DNA from 2 places in the Pseudonocardia sp. ICBG601 genome. Region 2 is predicted to be linked to the other one. Evidence: riboswitches for the same ligand, from Rfam matches in the RefSeq annotation. Region 2 holds a riboswitch; the other holds the start of a gene.
The links. A riboswitch is a leader RNA that binds a small molecule or an ion and turns the genes downstream of it on or off. The one in region 2 is predicted to bind S-adenosylmethionine.
Positions count from the first base shown of each region.

Region 1: linked by a shared signal. The riboswitch ahead of thrC (threonine synthase) and the one ahead of KPL57_RS64395 (aminotransferase class V-fold PLP-dependent enzyme) in region 2 are both predicted to bind S-adenosylmethionine.

Region 1 is NZ_JAHLJA010000148.1:2,655,220-2,660,915, forward strand. It holds partial or broken gene KPL57_RS42055 (ComEC/Rec2 family competence protein) at 1-717, shown strand, start outside; gene thrC (threonine synthase) at 958-2,226, opposite strand; SAM riboswitch class I at 2,233-2,386, opposite strand; gene holA (DNA polymerase III subunit delta) at 2,527-3,495, shown strand; gene rpsT (30S ribosomal protein S20) at 3,606-3,869, opposite strand; gene cynS (cyanase) at 4,041-4,505, opposite strand; gene lepA (translation elongation factor 4) at 4,738-5,696, shown strand, end outside.
Region 2 is NZ_JAHLJA010000253.1:2,424-8,119, forward strand. It holds gene KPL57_RS64370 (hypothetical protein) at 62-424, shown strand; gene KPL57_RS64375 (isoprenyl transferase) at 478-1,278, shown strand; gene KPL57_RS64380 (hypothetical protein) at 1,299-1,691, shown strand; gene KPL57_RS64385 (DUF2795 domain-containing protein) at 1,730-2,107, opposite strand; gene KPL57_RS64390 (hypothetical protein) at 2,179-2,859, opposite strand; SAM riboswitch class IV at 2,933-3,047, shown strand; gene KPL57_RS64395 (aminotransferase class V-fold PLP-dependent enzyme) at 3,091-4,449, shown strand; gene KPL57_RS64400 (Fur family transcriptional regulator) at 4,458-4,910, opposite strand; gene KPL57_RS64405 (helix-turn-helix transcriptional regulator) at 4,907-5,284, opposite strand; gene KPL57_RS64410 (antibiotic biosynthesis monooxygenase) at 5,391-5,696, shown strand, end outside.

The DNA of each region.
Region 1 (5,696 bases), on a different contig from region 2:
GCGGGCGGCGCGCTGCTGCTCACCGGGGTGCTGGTCGTGCTGCTGGCGATGGGCCGGGTGCCCCGGCTGCGGGCGCTGTTGCTGGCCCTGCTGGTCGGGCTGCTCGTCGTCCTCGTCCCGACCCGGTTCGCACCGCCCGGCTGGCCGCCCGCCGGATGGCGGATGGTGGCCTGCGACGTCGGTCAGGGCGACGCGCTCGTCCTCGCCACCGGTACCCCCGGGCACGCCGTCCTGGTCGACACCGGGCCGACCGACGACGCCGTCGACACCTGCCTGGACCGGCTCGGCGTCCGGGTCCTGGAGCTCGTGGTGATCACCCACTTCCACGCCGACCACGACGGCGGCCTCGCCGGCGCGCTGCGTGGCCGCGCCGCGGGCGGCATCGCCGTCGGGCCGGTACGGGAACCGGCGTCCGGGCTGCGCGACATCACCCGGCGCGCCGAGGAGGCCGGTGCCCCGGTGGTGGGGCTCGCGCGCGGGATGGAGCTGGGCTGGCCGGAGCTGCGCCTGCAGGTCCTCGGCCCGGTCCACCCGCCCCTGACGGTCGACGGCAGCGACGGGACGGCGGTCAACGACATCTCGCTGCTGCTGCGCGCGACCACCCCGGCCGCGACGATCCTGCTGACCGGCGACGCCGAGCTGGTCGCCCAGGACGACCTGATCGACTCCGGTGCCGACCTGCGGGCGGACGTGCTGAAGATGCCCCACCACGGGTCCCGCAAGGTGGTCCCGCGGCTGATCACGGCCGTCGCGCCGCGGGCGGCGGTGATCAGCGTCGGCAACGGCAACAGCTACCGGCACCCCAACCCGGAGCTGGTGGACCGGCTGGCCGGGGCGGGGATCGTCGTCGCCCGCACCGACCGGTCCGGTGACCTGGCCCTGACCGGCGACGACCCGGCCGGGCTGACGGTGGTCGCGCGGGGCGACCCCCGTCCGGCGCCCGGCCGGCGGGGCCGGTCAGCCCAGGTTCGCCAGCGCCTCGCGGACCGCGGCGGACGTCGACGGCACGGTCGCCGTCGGGCCGACCTCGCCGGAGACGGCGTCGAGGGTCTTGAGGCCGTCGCCGGTGATCATGAGGACGGTCTCGGCGTCGGGGTCGAGCGCCCCGGCCTCGAGCAGCTTCTTGGTGGTCGCGATGGTGACCCCGCCCGCGGTCTCGGCGAACACACCCTCGGTGCGGGCCAGGAGCCGGATGCCGGCGACGACCTCCTCGTCGGAGACGTGGCCGACCGAGCCGCCGGTGCGGCGCACCGAGTCGAGGACGTACGGGCCGTCGGCCGGGTTCCCGATCGCCAGCGAGCGCGCGATGGTGTCCGGCTTCTGCGGCTGGATCACTTCGTGGCCGGCCTCGAAGGCCCGCGCGACCGGCGAGCAGCCGGTGGCCTGGGCACCGAACACGGTGTACGGGGTGGGCTCGACCAGACCCAGGGTGCCGAGCTCGGTGAACCCCTTGTCGATCTTGGTGAGCTGGGAGCCGGACGCGACCGGGACGACGACCTGCTGCGGGAGCCGCCAGCCGAGCTGCTCGGCGACCTCGTAGCCCAGGGTCTTCGAGCCCTCGGCGTAGTACGGCCGGACGTTGACGTTCACGAACGCCCAGTCCTCGTGCTCGGCGGCCAGCTCGGTGGCGAGCCGGTTGACGTCGTCGTAGTTGCCGTCGACGGCGAGCAGGGTGCCGCCGTAGACGGCGGTGGTGACGATCTTCGCCTGCTCCAGCGAGGACGGGATCAGCACGACCGAGTCCCAGCCGGCGCGGGCGGCCGCGGCGGCGACGGCGTTGGCCAGGTTGCCCGTCGAGGGGCAGCACAGCACCGAGAAGCCGAGCTCACGGGCGGCGGCGAGCGCGACGGCGACGACGCGGTCCTTGAACGAGTGCGTCGGGTTGCCCGTGTCGTCCTTGATCCAGATCTTGCGGACGCCGAGCGCGCGGGCCAGGTTGTCGGCCTCGATCAGCCGGGTCAGGCCGGGCTCGGTGTTCGCGTGCTGCTCGACGGTCGACGGGACCGGCAGCAGGTCCTTGTAGCGCCAGATCGACTTCGGCCCGGCCTCGATGGAGGCGCGGGTGACCTTCGGGAACTCGTAGGCGACCTCGAGGGGGCCGAAACAGCGCGGACACGCGAACTCCGCGGCGAGCGGGATCTCGTGGCGGCACTCGCGGCACGCGAGAGCGCGCGCGGAACCGAGGTCGTAGGCGGAGGTGGTTTCGGGCGCAGCAGTGAGAGTCACGAGATCTCCTCATCTGTCCCGCCGGACGTGGCGGGCCGGAATTGGCACCGTGTTCGTCGACGTCCTCACCACGCGGGATGCGCAGGTCTGGGCGGATCGTCGTGCGACGCCGGTTGCCGGGGCTTCAACGGGCCGTTCCCTCTGCCCCTCTGGATGAGCCATATGCGGTTGTGGTGCTCCGGACGCCGGGCGCCGGAGTCGACGACGACCGTACGCGAGCGGGGCACCCCACCGCCAGACGACGTCCTCCGGTCGGGACGCGGCTCACCCGTTGTCGGGGGTGTGGGCCACCATGGGGGTGTGAGCAGCACGAGCGAACCGGGCCCGCTGCAGCTGGTCGTCGGGGACGAGGAGTTCCTGGCCGAGCGGGCGGTGTCCGACCTGGTCCGGCGCGCCCGGCAGCGCGATCCGGAGACCGAGCTGCGCCGCTTCCGCACCTCCGAGGTGGCACCCGGCGAGCTCGCCGGGCACCTCAGCCCCTCGCTCTTCGCGGAGGGCAGGGTGATCGTGCTCACCCACGGTCAGGACGCGAACAAGGACATGACCGCCGCCATCGCCGACTACGTGAAGGACCCGGCCGACGGGATCGTGCTCGTGGTCCAGCACGCCGGGGGAGCGAAGGGCAAGGCGGTCCTGGACCTGATGCGCAAGGCCGGGGCGCACACCGTCACCTGCAACCGCATCACCCGCGCCGACGAGCGGTCGGACTTCGTGCGTGACGAGGTCCGCCGCCACGGCGGCACGATCACGCCCGGGGCGCTCGCGGTGCTGGTCGAGGCGGTCGGGTCGGACCTGCGGGAGCTGGCGGCCGCGGCCGGGCAGCTCGTCGCGGACACCGGTGGTGCCGTGGACGAGGCCGGGGTGCGGCGCTACCACCGCGGCCGGGCGGAGTCCTCGGGCTTCGCGGTGGCCGACGCGGCGGTCGCGGGGGACCGGCGGGCGGCGATGGAGGCGCTGCGGTGGGCGCTGGTGCTCGGTGTCCCGCACGTGCTGATCGCCGACGCGCTCGCGGACTCGGTGCGCACACTGGCCAAGGTCGGCTCGGCCGGGCGGGGCGACCCGAACCGGCTGGCCGGGGAGCTGGGCATGCCGCCCTGGAAGATCCGGAAGGCGCAGCAGACGGTCCGGCAGTGGCGCCCGGAGCAGCTCGCCGTCGCGATCGCGGCGACGGCGCGGGTGAACGCCGACGTCAAGGGTGTCGCCGCGGACGCCGGGTACGCGTTGGAGCGGGCCGTGCTGGCCGTCGTCTCCGCGCGCACCCCGCGCTGACCCGGCCGGACCCCGGAGCGCACCGACGGCGCGACCCCGGGCGGGCCCGGAAACACGACGACGGCGCCGCCCGGGTGGGGCGGCGCCGTCGTCGGAAGAACCGGGGTGGCTCAGGCCTGGACGTCGTTGAGACGCTTGGCCAGGGCCGACTTGCGGTTCGCCGCCTGGTTCCGGTGGATGACGCCCTTGCCGGCCGCCTTGTCGAGGGCCTTGGCCGCCTTGCGCTGCAGCTCCACGACGTTGTCGGCGCCGGAGTCGGCGGCCTCGCGGAAGTGGCGGATCGCGGTCTTGACCGACGACTTCACCGACTTGTTGCGCTGCCGGCGCTTCTCGTTGGTCTTGACTCGCTTGATCTGCGACTTGATGTTGGCCACGTCTGCCTCTGGTCTTCCTGCCTGCTGGTCGGCTGGTGAGTGTTCTCGTCCGGGTCCGCTCCGGCGGCACCGAACAGCATCACTGGAGAGAGGGTCCAGGCCGTTTCGGGCGAGCACGCCGAGCGCTCGACGCACAAGGTTACCAGCGGCGTCGTCGCGCCCTGTGCCGGGTCACCAGACGCGGTAGGGCAGGAACTTCCCGTTCAGCGTGATCACGGCCCGGTCGCCCTTCGGGTCGGGCACCCGCGCGAGGTCGAGCTCGAAGTCGATCGCGGACACGATGCCGTCGCCGAACTCCTCGCGGACGAGCTCGGAGATCGTCGTCCCGTAGACCTGCACCATCTCCGAGAGGCGGTAGACCAGCGGGTCGGTGAGGTCCACCGCGGCCGCGCCGCGGACCGGCGGGAGGGTGAGGGCGTCGACGACGTCGGCGTCGAGGTCCAGCAGGTTCCCGGCGGTCTCGGCCTGCTCGCGGGTCATCGTCTGCTGGCCCAGCAGGGCCGAGGTGGACCATTCGAGGGACGCGCCGACGGCCTCGGCGACCGCGTCCCAGCGCAGGCCGAGCCGCTTCTTCTGGGCCAGCACGATGCGGGCGGCGCCGAGCCGGTCGAGCGGGGTGAGGGGGCTGACGAACACGGTGATCCTCCTGCGTCGGGCGGCGTGGGGCGGACCCGATCGTGCGCGCCCCGGGCCGGGGGCGGCAACGCCGGGAGCCCGCGCGTGAACGGCGTGTGACGACCTGCGGTGCCACCACGGCGGTCGCCCGGCCCGACATGGGACGATGGGTCCCAGTGCCCCGAGCCCCGAGTGCCCTGAGCACCCGAAGTGCCCGAAGCCCCACGCATGAGCGAAAGCCGAGTACAGCTGAGTGACGACGTACGCCGACCGCACGTTCACCCCGCCGGAGCGCATCCGGAACTTCTGCATCATCGCCCACATCGACCACGGGAAGTCGACCCTGGCCGACCGGATGCTGCAGGTCACCGGGGTGCTCAGCGCGCGTGACGCCCGGGCCCAGTACCTGGACCGGATGGACATCGAGCGCGAGCGCGGCATCACGATCAAGGCGCAGAACGTGCGGCTGCCGTGGACCGCGAAGAACGCCGACGGTGTCGAGACCGAGCACGTGCTGCACCTGATCGACACCCCGGGCCACGTCGACTTCACCTACGAGGTGTCCCGGGCGCTCGAGGCGTGCGAGGGCGCGATCCTGCTGGTCGACGCCGCGCAGGGGATCGAGGCCCAGACCCTGGCCAACCTGTACCTGGCCATGGAGAAGGACCTGCACATCATCCCGGTCCTCAACAAGATCGACCTGCCGGCGGCGGACCCGGAGCGCTACGCCGCGGAGATCGCGCACATCACCGGCTGCGAGCCGGAGGACGTGCTGCGCTGCAGCGCCAAGACCGGTGAGGGTGTGGAGGCGGTGCTCGACGCCGTCATCGCGCAGGTCCCCGCCCCGGTCGGCGACGCCGACGCCCCCGCCCGGGCGATGATCTTCGACTCGGTCTACGACACCTACCGCGGCGTCGTCACCTACATCCGGGTCGTCGACGGGAAGCTCTCGCCGCGCGAGAAGATCAAGATGATGTCCACCGGTGCCGAGCACGAGCTGCTCGAGATCGGGATCGTCTCCCCGGAGCCCAAGCCGTCCGACGGCCTCGGCGTCGGCGAGGTCGGCTACCTCATCACCGGGGTGAAGGACGTCCGCCAGTCCAAGGTCGGCGACACCGTCACCAGCAAGCGCAACGGTGCGACGGACGCGCTGATGGGCTACCGCGAGCCGCAGCCGATGGTCTACTCCGGGCTCTACCCGATCGACGGGTC
Region 2 (5,696 bases):
TTGCGCGGTCTCGTTATCCTCCTGTGATCGAGGGGACCCCAGCCCCGTCGGAGAGGCAGTCGTGAACCGACCCCACACACCGCCGCCGGACGACGACCACACCGCTCGCACCCATCGTCTCCCGGCCGCCACGCAGCGGATCCCGGTGCCGCCCACCCAGCAGCTGCCGGCCCGCACCGAGGTCATGCCGGAGTCCCCGCAGGACGGGCCGACCCGCGCGATGCGTCAGGTCCGGGCCCGCACCGAGGACGGCGCCTGGCCGGCCATCCCGATGCTGCCGGTGATCCGGCCCGACGAGTCCGAACCGCTGTCGGAGGTCGACCGGGTCCACGGGCACCGCGGGATGCGCCGGCTGCGCGAGACCATCGAGCGGCTGGAGGACCCGGCCGTGCCGGCCTGGCCCCAGCCCGACCAGCGCGACTGAGCCCGACCACCGCGGCCGAGCCCGGCCATCGGCCCCGACGTAGGGTCGGTGACGTGCCGTTCCAGCCTCCCGCACCGCATCCGTCCGGTGCCCGGCCCCCGGCGATCCCGCCGGAGCTGGTGCCGGGCCACGTCGCCCTCGTCATGGACGGCAACGGCCGCTGGGCCAACGCCCGTGGTCTGCCCCGCACGGAGGGGCACAAGCGGGGCGAGGCGTCGCTGATGGACGTCGCCCGCGGCTGCATCGACCTCGGTGTGCGCTGGCTGTCGGCGTACGCGTTCTCCACCGAGAACTGGCGGCGCAGCCCCGACGAGGTCCGGTTCCTGATGGGCTTCAACCGCGACGTCATCCGCCGTCGCGTCGACGAGATGGACGCGATGGGGGTCCGGGTCCGCTGGGCGGGCCGCCGCCCGCGGCTGTGGCGCTCGGTGATCAAGGAGCTGGAGATCGCCGAGGAGCGCACCCGCGGCAACGACGTGCTGAACCTGACCATGTGCGTCAACTACGGCGGCCGCGCCGAGATCGTCGACTCGGTGCGCCAGATCGCCCGGCTCGCCGCCGAGGGCCGGATCAACCCCGACAAGATCGACGAGCGGATGCTGGCCCGCCACCTCGACGAGCCGGACATGCCCGACGTCGACCTGTTCGTGCGCTCCTCGGGGGAGCAGCGGACCTCGAACTTCCTGCTCTGGCAGAGCGCCTACGCCGAGATGGTCTTCCTGGACACGCTGTTCCCCGACTTCGACCGGCGCCACATCTGGCAGGCGATCGAGATCTACGCACGCCGGGACCGGCGTTTCGGCGGGGCCGTGGACGCCGCGACGGGCGACGCCGCGACGGGGGTGACACCGTGAGCACCGATGTGATCACCGGGATGCTCGCCACCGCGAAGGGTGCGCTGGAGCGGTTCCACGACGTCACCGCCGCCGACGACGGCGCGCTGACCTTCGCCCACGGCGGCGTGCTGTGCGTGGTGCAGGGGACCGAGCTGGAGGAGGGGCTGCCCGTCCTCAACCTGACCTGCGTCGTGGCGTGGGACCTGCCGGACTCCGCCGACCCGGAGCACGACGTGCCGCGACGGGTCGGGCTCGGGGTGGGGGAGGGCCTGTTCGGCACGCCCCGGGTGGTGCGCGGCGAGCGCGGCTGGGACGTGACGCTGCGCTACGCCTTCCCCGCGGCCGGGCTGGGCGAGGGTCCGATGGGGACGCTGCTCATGCTCGTCGTGTCCTCCGCGTCGAGCATGCGGGCCGAGCTCGTCGGCGGCTGACCGGCCGGCCGGGGCGGTGCCCGCCCCGGCCGCGCGGGTCACTTCTTGCGGTTGGTGCCGAGCTCCTCGGCGATCGGGTTGACCGGGTCCACGTCCTTCGTGGACTCCGACAGCCCGGGACGGGTGTGCTCGGTGCGCCGCTGCGCGCGAAGCTGCTCGGTCTCCTCGGCCGACTCGTCCGCGGTGTCGCCCGCGGTCTGGCGCGCCGGGTCGTCGTCGGCCAGGTCCACGGCGGCCACCACGGCGGCGATCGAGGCGTAGTGCTCCTCGGCCGGCACCGCCCGCAGGGCCTCGACCGTCGCGGCGTCGGCCTCGTTGCGCTCGGCGGTCCACGCCAGGTCGTCCTTGCCGGCGGGGAACTCCAGGCCGTGCAGGGCGGTGCGGACGGCGTCGGACGTCGTCGTGCGGGTGGTCATGAGGTCACCTCTCGTCGGGATGCGTCCCGACCGGGTAGCCGCTGTGCGCCGGATGATGCATCCGGCGGGGATCAGTTCCCCGGGCCGTCCGCGGTGCCGTCCCGAGTGCCGTCCCGGGTCACCGCGTCCTCCGGGGCCGCCTCGCCGCTGCCGTCGAGGTGCACCAGCGGCAGCCCCGCCAGCTGGCCCGCGGTCATCCCGTGCGCGACGCCGAGGACGTCGTTCTGGGACTTCTTCAGCCGGGCGTCCACCAGGCCGGACAGGCTGTAGGCGACCCGGCCGAGCAGCCGGACCGTCGTCTCGTCGACGAGCGGGCGCGGGGTGGAGACGACGGCGACGCCCCGGGGCGTCCCGTCGTTGGACTGGGCCACGCCGATCGAGTACGACTCGCGCGGGTTCACGTGCCGGGAGGCGTAGTGATCGCGGAGCTTGAACACCATGTCGTGGAACCCGCTGACGTCCCCGTCGAGCTCCAGCGACGTCAGGTCGTCGGTGGTCAGCGTCTTCGTCCGGCCGGAGAAGCACCGCACGTAGCCGATCAGGGCGCCGGTCCACAGGGCCTCGACCAGCGCCGGGTCGGCGTCCACCCGCACCGGCCCGGACTCGGGCCCGCCCAGGGCGGTGACCAGGTGCTCGCAGCAGCGCAGCACGTACTGCAGGTCCTCGAAGACGGCGGCGAGCTGGGCCAGCTCGCCGGACTCCGGGACGTCGATCCGCCGGACCGTGGTGGGCGCGGGGTGCGTGTCCGTCATCGGTCAGACGCTATCCGGGGTGGCGATGCTCACGTGTCTCCATCTGAGACGGTCTGCTAGTTTCGTCGCCGAAGGTCACGAGTGCCAGCGCGAAGCCCCGGCTCGCTGGACGGCAACCCTCCTCCGCGGTGGGGTGCCCCGGGTGATGACCGGGCCGACGCGACACCCGCAGTCGGCAAGCGCGGATCCGTGCGCCACGCCGGGTCCCCGAGATCGGCCGGAGGCCCGATCATGACCCTCGCCCTGCCACGTCCCGTCCAGCACGCCCTGCCCCGCGTCGTCGGTGCGGACCTCACGGTCCCGCTCGTCGACGGCCGGTGGGCCCGCTACTGCGACCTCGACTCCGCCGCGTCGGCGCCGGCGCTGGAGCCGGTCGCTGCCCACGTCGCCGAGGTGCTGCCCTACCACGGCAGCGTGCACCGCGGCGCCGGCTGGACCTCGAAGGTCTGCACCGCGCTCGTGGAGAACGCCCGCGCCGACGTCGCCCGGTTCGTCCGGGCCCGCGCCGACGACGTCGTGGTGTTCACCCGCAACACCACCGACGCGCTCGGCCTGCTCGCCCGCGCCGTCCCCGGCCCGGTGGTGACCCTGGACCTGGAGCACCACGCGACGCTGCTGGCCTGGCGCGACCGCGAGCACCGCGTCGTGCCCGCCGCCGCCACCGTGGCGGCGACGCTCGATGCGTTGCGGGCCGAGCTCGCCGCCCGTCCCGACGCCGCGCTGGTCGCGGTCACCGGGGCGTCCAACGTGACCGGCGAGCTCCTCCCGGTCGCCGAGATCGCGCGGATCGCGCACGCCGCGGGTGCCCGGCTGTGCGTCGACGCCGCCCAGCTCGCCCCGCACCGGCGCGTCGACCTGGCCGGGTGGGACGCGGACTACGTCGCGCTGTCCGGGCACAAGCTCTACGCGCCCTACGGCGCCGGGGTCCTCGTCGGCCGCCGGGACTGGCTCGACGCCGCCGACCCGCACGTCGCGGGCGGGGGAGCGGTCCGATCCGTGTCCGTCGCCGACGGCCCGGGCGGCGGCACGGTCACGGAGTGGCTGCCGTCGCCGCAGCGGCACGAGGGCGGCACCCCGAACGTGCTCGGTGCCGCCGCGCTCGGAGCGGCTTGCCGGAGCCTGGACCCGCTGATCGACGACATCGTGCCCGCCCACGAGCGCGAGCTGGCCGACCGCCTGCACGCCGGCCTGGCGACGGTCCCCGGCCTGCGGACCCTGTCCTGCTTCGACGACGCGGGCGACCGCACCGCGACCGTCTCGTTCACCCTGGGCGAGCTGTCCGCCGGGCTGGTCGCGGCGGCGCTGTCGGCCGAGTACGGCATCGGGGTCCGCGACGGCCGGTTCTGCGCCCACCCGCTGCTGGCGCGGCTCACCGGCGGCCGCGACGCCGTGCGCGCGTCGCTGGGCCTGCGCACCGGCTCCTCCGACGTCGACCGGCTGGTCGACGCGCTGACCGATCTGGCACGGCGCGGCCCGGCCTGGACCTACGCCCTCGTCGACGGCCGGTGGGCGCCGACCCCGGACCCGCGTCCGGCGGACCCGTTCGCCCGCGACCGGGAGCTGCCCGCCGTCCCCGGCTGCGGGGACTGAGCCCGGTCTCAGCCCGCCGAGCAGCGGCCGCAGAGGCCGAAGACCTCGAGGGTGTGCGACACCTCGGTGAAGCCGTGCTTCTGGGCGACCGACTCGGTCCAGGACTCCACCGCCGGACCCTCGATCTCGACGGCGGCGCCGCACCGGCGGCACACGAGGTGATGGTGGTGGTGCTCGGTCTCGCAGCGCCGGTAGACGGCCTCGCCGGACGCGACCCGCAGCACGTCGACCTCGCCGCCGTCGGCAAGGGTCTGCAGGGTCCGGTAGACCGTGGTCAGGCCGATGCCCTCGCCGGCGCGCCGCAGCTCCTCGTGGATCTCCTGGGCGGACCGGAAGTCGTCCAGCCGGTCCAGCAGCGCGGTGACGGCGGCCCGCTGCCGGGTGGCGCGGATGCCGCGCGGCCCGGCGGTGGACCGCTCGGTGACCGCCGCCGCGGTCGTCCGGCCGGTCGTCTCCGTCACGTGTCCTCCTCGACGTGGGCGACGGCGTCCACCACGATGTGCGCCAGGTGGTCGTCCACCAGCGAATACAGCACCTCGCGGCCCTTCCGCTCGCCCTCGACCACCCCGGCGGCCTTGAGGACCCGCAGGTGCTGGCTGATCAGGGGCTGGGTGACCCCGAGCGCGTCCACCAGGTCGTGGACGCACCGCGAGTGTTCCAGCAGCTGCAGCACGATGGCGATCCGGACCGGCGCGGCGAGTGCCCGCAGCAGGTCGCCCGCGGCGGCCAGCGTGCGCGGGTCGCGGGTCGGGCCCGGCTCTGGCGCGGGGTGGTGGTCGTCGTCCGCGCCCGGGCCGACTCCCGGTGCGTGCGTGGTCTGGGCTGCGGCAGACATGTGGTGGACCCGTCCGTTCCTCCGGAGGCGGCGGCCACACCCTCCGGCGCTGCTGTGCCGTACAGGCCGCACCCGACATGGTAGGCGTGTTCGTTATCGTCGCGCCGTGCTGCTGGTCTGCCGCTTCCGCGTGTCTCCCTCCGAGGAGTCCGCGTTCACCGCGCGCGTGGCCCGCGCCCTGGAACTCCTCGCCGCCCGGCCGGCCTTCCGCGGGGGTGAGGCGGGCCGGGCGATCGAGGACGCCGGGCAGTGGGTCCTGACCGTCCGCTTCGACTCCGTCGACGCCTACCGGCGTGCCCTGGGGCCGTTCGAGGTCCGCGAGCACGTGCACCCGCTGCTGGCAGAGGCCGACACGACCACCGAGGCGACCTACGAGTCCCTGGTGACCGTGGCCCCCGGCGCCGCACCCGTC